3 regions of the Mesorhizobium sp. M1169 genome follow, and region 3 is predicted to be linked to each of the others. Evidence: predicted binding sites of a transcription regulator. Region 3 holds the regulator's gene; each other region holds the start of a gene.
What was found. Region 3 encodes LexA, which represses DNA repair genes until DNA is damaged. Its sites were predicted from a motif close to TGTTCNNNNTGTGTTCNG; they were not measured.
Positions count from the first base shown of each region.

Region 1: the regulator LexA is predicted to act here: its motif matches at 945-962, upstream of dinB (DNA polymerase IV).
Region 2: the regulator LexA is predicted to act here: its motif matches at 770-787, upstream of NKH41_RS08115 (YifB family Mg chelatase-like AAA ATPase).

Region 1 covers NZ_JAMYME010000025.1:42,807-45,073, forward strand. Annotated here, with positions in the region: gene NKH41_RS22205 (GNAT family N-acetyltransferase) at 1-237, shown strand, start outside; gene ybiA (riboflavin biosynthesis intermediates N-glycosidase) at 335-883, shown strand; gene dinB (DNA polymerase IV) at 1,015-2,256, shown strand.
Region 2 covers NZ_JAMYME010000006.1:6,311-8,577, reverse strand. Annotated here, with positions in the region: gene gshB (glutathione synthase) at 1-717, shown strand, start outside; gene NKH41_RS08115 (YifB family Mg chelatase-like AAA ATPase) at 881-2,267, shown strand, end outside.
Region 3 covers NZ_JAMYME010000045.1:29,521-31,787, forward strand. Annotated here, with positions in the region: gene kynU (kynureninase) at 1-600, opposite strand, end outside; gene lexA (transcriptional repressor LexA) at 1,048-1,782, shown strand; gene NKH41_RS28925 (ComEC/Rec2 family competence protein) at 1,776-2,267, opposite strand, start outside.

The sequences.
Region 1 (2,267 bases), on a different contig from region 3:
CCAGGCATTTCCAGAAAAGGCGCCTGGCGCGGCCAGATCGAAGGCGTTCGCGTCGCCCGGCAATGGCGCTCGCGCGGCGTCGGCAAGCTGATGATCGAATGGGCGATTGAAACATGCCGTTCGCGCAATTGCAGCTTCGTCCAGCTCACCACGGACAAAGGTCGACGGGAGGCGCACGCTTTTTACGAGCGCCTCGGCTTCACCGCCAGTCATCTCGGCTACAAGATGGCGCTGTAGATCAGCATTTCATCGCATTCACGCCCACCGCTCATCTTCGCTACCCACTCTGGATGGAGCATTGACAAGCCGGCCTTTCGCCCTGCTCCATCCGCCCATGATTTACGACCGAACCTGGCTTGAGAAAACCTTTCGCGCAAAGCCCCGGCAGAAGTTCCTGTTCTTCTGGGGCCATCAGCCGTCTAAGGACGGCCGAATAAGCACGTCGTGCTTCAGCCAGTGGTGGCATGCGCCCTTTACCGTCGATGGCCTGAGCTATCCGACTGCCGAACACTGGATGATGGCCGAGAAGGCACGACTGTTCGGTGATGCTCCGACGGCAACACAAATCCTCAGGGCGGCGAGCCCCAAGCAGGCAAAGCAGCTTGGCCGCCAGGTGAGCGGCTTCGATGGCACCAAATGGGATGCAGACAAATATCGCATCGTCACTGAAGGGAGCTTTCAGAAGTTCCGTCAGAACGCGGCGCTGCGCGAATATCTGTTGTCGACGCATGACCGGGTGCTGGTCGAGGCGAGCCCTGTCGACCGGGTGTGGGGTATCGGCCTTGCGGCGAATGACGAGAGGGCGGTGAACCCGCTGCTGTGGCGCGGCGAGAACCTGTTGGGATTCGCGCTGATGCAGGCCCGCGATCGGCTGCGCGGCTGAACATTTGCCGCGCGCTCGTCATCTGCGGCCGCCTCCGCGCTGCTTGACAATCCACCCAAAATGTTCTCTCTATGTTCTCATCACAACTCGAGACAATGCGGCGTTCGAACCGCCGCGGGCGAACGGGCCGGATGGAAGCCGACATCCTCCACGCGGATCTGGATGCCTTCTATGCCTCGGTCGAACAGTTGCTCGACCCGGCCTTGCGCGGCAAGCCGATTGCCGTCGGCGGCGGCGTGGTGCTGGCCGCATCCTATGAAGCCAAGGCGTTCGGCGTGCGCGGCGGTATGCCGGGACGGCGGGCGCGGGAACTCTGCCCGCAACTCGTCTTCGTCGGCGGCCATTTCAAGGACTATCAGCGGCTGGGCGATGCGGCAATCAAGGTGCTCGGCGATTTCACGCCGGTGGTCGAGCGGATTTCGATCGACGAGGCCTTTGCCGACGTCGCCGGCTGCACCCATTTGTTCGGCTCGCCGGCCGAGATCGCCGGCAAGATCCGCCGCCGCGTGCGGGCCGAGCTCGGCCTGCCGATCTCGGTCGGCGTAGCCCGCACCAAGCATCTGGCCAAGATCGCCTCACAGGTCGCAAAACCGGACGGGCTGGTGGTGGTCGATCCGCGCCACGAGCTGGAATTCCTGCACCACCTGCCGGTCGAGCTGATGTGGGGCGTCGGCCCGGTCACCAGGCAGCGGCTGGCCGGCATCGGCGTCAACACCATCGGCGAGCTGGCGAAGACCAATGGTGGGGCGCTTGAGCGCCTGCTCGGGTCGGCGGCGGGAGAGAAACTCAACGCGCTGGCGTGGAACCGCGATCCGCGCAAGCTCGAGACGCAGCGCCGGGCGCGCTCGGCGGGTGCGCAGTCGGCGCTTGGCCGAAAACCGGCCGAGGAGCAGGTCTTCGTGCCGGCTTTGCTGCATCTGGCCGACAGGGTCGCCACAAGATTGCGGGCGAAATCCCGGCCCGGCCGTACAGTGACGGTTCGCGTCCGCTTTGCCGATTTGCGCTCGGTGACGCGCTCGATCACGCTCGACCAGCCGATATCGGCAACCGCCATGCTGGCCGAGATCGCCGAGGCGCTGGTGCGCAAGGTGCTCATCGACCATCCGCACGAAAAGACAATCTCGCTGCTGGCGATCGCCGTATCGCATCTGGAGCAGCATGCCGGCCTGCAACTGGAACTGCCGCTCGGGCTCGACGACGACCGCCGCCGCCCCGGCACCAGCAAGGGCGCGGCGCGCTGGACCGCGGACCGCGCCGTCGACAAGATCCGCGACCGCTTCGGCTGGGAGGCGGTGGGCTACGCCTCGGTCGCGCTCGGGCTACAGCGGTCGGTTCCCGACGCATTTCGCGAGCTGGCCGAGAAGGAACTGTGAGCCTCGATTAC
Region 2 (2,267 bases), on a different contig from region 3:
ACCGATCTTGCGGAGATGGACGTCATCCTTTTGCGGCAGGATCCGCCCTTCGACATGAACTACATCACCACCACGCATATCCTCGAGCGCATCCATCCGAAGACGCTGGTGGTCAACGACCCGGCCTGGGTGCGCAACAGCCCGGAAAAGATCTTCGTCACCGAATTTCCCGACCTGATGCCGGACACGCTGATCACCAAGGACCCGCTCGAGGTCGCCGCCTTTCGCAAGGAGTTCGGCGATATCATCGTCAAGCCGCTCTACGGCAATGGCGGCGCCGGCATCTTTCACCTGCACGAGGCCGACCGCAACCTCGCCTCGCTGCTCGAAATGTTCGGCCAGTTGTTCCGCGAACCCTACATCGTGCAGCGCTACCTCAAGGAGGTGCGGGGTGGCGACAAGCGCATCATCCTGATTGACGGCGAGCCTGTCGGCGCCATCAACCGCGTGCCGGCCGAGCATGATTCGCGCTCCAACATGCATGTCGGCGGCCGCGCCGAAAAGACCGAATTGACGGAACGCGAACGCGAGATCTGCGCCCGCATCGGCCCCGCGCTGAAAGAGCGCGGCTTCATCCTCGTCGGCATCGACGTCATCGGCGACTACATGACCGAGATCAACGTGACCTCACCGACCGGCATACGCGAAGTGCAGCGCTTCGGCGGCGCCGACATCGCCAGCCTGTTCTGGGATGCCGTGGAGGAGAAGCGCAACTAGCCTCGCTTCGCGAGCGGCCGCGTTGCAAACCATTGCAGCCGTGGCGCTCAGCTGTTCCCCAAATGTTCTTGCCTTCGCCGGAAATCTGTGGTTGTCTCGGGTGACGCCGTTCGCGGCATGATCGCAAAGGCTTGGGGCAAAAGCCTGCATCTGGGGTGAAGACATGGTGGCGCGGGTTCGCACGGTTGCTTTCCAGGGCATCGAGGCCGTGCCGGTCGACGTGCAGGTGATGATCGCGCCGGGCAAAGTCAACATGCACATCGTCGGGCTGGCCGACAAGGCTGTGGCCGAAAGCCGCGAGCGGGTGCAGGCTGCACTTCATGCATCCGGCCTGTCGATGCCGTCGAAGAAGGTCACCGTCAATCTGGCGCCCGCCGACCTGCCCAAGGAGGGCAGCCATTACGATCTGCCGATCGCGCTCGGTTTGATGGCGGCGCTCGGCGCCATTCCGGGCGACATGCTGGCCGGCTATGTCGTGCTTGGCGAATTGTCGCTCGACGGCACCATTGCCGCGGTGGCGGGCGCGCTGCCGGCGGCGATCGGCGCCAATGCCGAAGGCAAGGGCTTGATCTGTCCGTTCGCCTGCGGGCCGGAAGCGGCGTGGGCCGGCAAGGATTTCGACATATTGGCGCCGCGCAGCCTGATCGCCATCGCCAATCATTTTCGCGGCACGCAGGTTTTGTCACGGCCGGAAGCCGGCATCCATGCCGCGGCGCGCGACCTGCCCGATCTCGCCGACATCAAGGGCCAGGAGACCGCCAAGCGGGCGCTGGAGGTGGCGGCCGCCGGCGGTCATAATCTTTTGATGGTCGGACCGCCGGGGTCGGGAAAGTCGATGCTGGCGCAGCGGCTGCCGTCGATCCTACCGCCGCTGGCGCCCAGGGAATTGCTCGAAGTCTCGATGATCGCCTCGGTGGCCGGCGAACTCGGCGAAGGAAAACTCACCGACCGGCGGCCGTTCCGCGCGCCGCATCATTCGGCCTCGATGGCGGCGATGGTCGGCGGCGGTCTGCGCGTGCGGCCGGGCGAGGCCTCGCTTGCCCATCACGGCGTGCTGTTCCTCGACGAATTCCCCGAATTCTCGCCGCAGGCGCTCGATGCACTGCGCCAGCCGCTCGAGACCGGCGACTGCATGATCGCGCGCGCCAATCATCGCGTCACCTATCCGGCGCGTATCCAGCTGGTCGCGGCGATGAACCCGTGCCGTTGCGGCATGGCCGGCGAGCCGGGCTATCGCTGCCTGCGCGGCGACCGCTGCCGCACCGACTACCAGGCGCGCATTTCCGGCCCGCTGCTCGATCGCATCGATCTCAGGATCGAGGTGCCGGCGGTCTCGGCCAGCGATCTGATCCGGCCGGACCGGGCGGAGAAAAGTGCCGCCGTCGCACTACGTGTTGCCCGCGCCCGTACGATCCAGCGAGAGCGCTTCGAGCGGCTCGGCGCGACCGCCACCACCAACGCCCATTGCTCGCCGTCAGTCATCGAGGAGATCGCCATGCCCGACGCCGCCGGCCTGTCGCTGCTGAGGGATGCCAGCGAAAAGCTCGGCT
Region 3 (2,267 bases):
ATCCCAGACGATCATCGCCCCGGCTTCCTGAGCCCTGCGCGTCAGCGCCGGCATGTCGCGCAGTTCGCCCGACTTATAGTTGACGTGGTTGACCAGCACCACAGCGGTGCGTTCGTCGATCAGCTCTTCGATGGTCGGCGCGTCGACCCCCGAGAGGCGCAGCAGCGTATCTTTTCGCGTCGAAACCACACCCTCGGCCATGTAGAGGTCCGTCGGAAAACTATCGCCCTCGGCGACGATGACCTGCCGCTCCGGTCGCATGGCCATGGCGGCGTGCAGCAGCTTGTAGATGTTGACCGATGTCGTGTCGCAGACCACCGTCTGGCCGGCCGCGGCACCGATCAGGCGCCCGAGCTGGTCGCCAAGTTCAAGCGGCATGTTGAACCAGCCGGCCGTGTTCCATGCGCGGATGAGATCATGCGACCATTCTTCGGTCGCGGCCTTGTGCAGTTCATCGAAAGCGGCACGTGAAGCAGCTCCTAGCGAATTGCCGTCGAGATAGATCACTCCTTGCGGCAACACAAAGCGGTCGCGCATCGCGCGCAGCGGATCCGCGGCATCCATCGCCTTTATGGCCACGAGATCGGGAATTCCTGTCATGATTTGTCTGCTCCCCCAAGATCCAACGCAACGCCGGACACGCATCGACTGTTCTTCCATTACCTGGTTGCGCGCAGCAAGGCTCCACCGGCGAGAAGCAGCCTGACCAGGCGGTGGAAACTGGGACTTAACCCGAGGTTGGCGTTTTGAGTTCGTTTCGTTCACGGTGCATCGACCAAACCGCACAGTCGATAAGGGTTCAATTCCGTGCCTTTTACCGACCGACGGCCGATGCCAGCGCCGCCTTCTAGGAGGCCAGAAGGGCGCAAACGAAAGCAGAATCAAGGCGATGAGGCTCGCGGCGGTGAAAATGCGGTACGCCGGTAGGGGACGTCGTTTGTTTCCCGAGCCTTAACGCATTCATTAAACTTTAAACAGTTGCGGAACACAACTGGAACAGATAGTGTTTGTTCTGGGTTTGTTTTTCTGATTCTGTTGGGGGTCGCTATGCTGACACGCAAACAACACGAACTGCTTATGTTCATCCACGAAAGGTTGAAGGAAAGCGGTATCCCGCCTTCATTCGACGAGATGAAGGAAGCGCTCGACCTGGCTTCCAAATCCGGAATCCACCGGCTGATTACGGCGCTGGAGGAGCGCGGCTTCATTCGCCGTTTGCCCAACCGGGCCCGTGCGCTGGAGGTGCTACGCCTGCCTGACTCGATCGCCCCCGGCCTCAATGCGGCACGCAAGTTCTCGCCGAGTGTCATCCAGGGCAGTCTTGGGCAAGGCGCCCCTCGGCAAGGCAAGCCGACATCGTCGCGCGTGCCCGCAGCCGGAAATGACGACGATGTCGTCGCCGCCGTTTCGATCCCGGTGATGGGCCGCATCGCTGCCGGTGTGCCGATCGACGCCATCCAGCACCAGACGCATTCGATTTCGGTGCCGCCGGATATGATCATGGGCGGCGAGCATTATGCGCTTGAGGTCAAAGGCGATTCGATGATCGAGGCCGGCATTTTCGACGGCGACACGGTGATCATCCGCAATGCCGATACGGCGAGCCCCGGTGAGATCGTGGTGGCACTGGTCGACGAGGAGGAAGCGACGCTGAAGCGGTTCCGCCGCAAGGGCGCCTCGATCGCCCTGGAAGCCGCCAATCCGGCCTACGAGACGCGCATCTTCGGACCAGACAGGGTCAAGGTGCAGGGCAAGCTCGTCGGACTGATCCGCCGCTACTGAGCTCCGCCCTTGGCGCCGGCTTTGGGGTTGTCGGCCCGGCGGTATGGCGGCAGGCCCCGTGCCGCGCGTGAAAATTTCCGCTGCACGTGCCAGGGCCGGTATGATTTTTCGACGGCGAAGCGGATCTCGGCGCGTGTTGCCGCTTGTGGATCGAAATAGACGGCGGCACTTCCCGCGCGCGCCAGTTGCCGTTTGGTGACGACGAGGACCAGCCGGTCGTAGTAGCAGGGGTTATGGGCGGTGGCGTCGTCGATGACGATCAAGCTGGCAAAGGCGCAGGCTGGCCGCGCAGTATCGCGGTCCTTGGCTTGCGCGATGATCGCGCCGGATGGATGCCTGGCAAGGCAGAGGCCGTCCGTGCAAATGAACGGCATGCCCGGCGGTAGGTCGGCCGGATCGGCAATGTCGAATTGCGGGTCGTTCTTTCCAGGTGTTTCCGGCGCGACGATAGCCTCTGATGTGAGCGCGCGTTTCCAGTTGTCGAT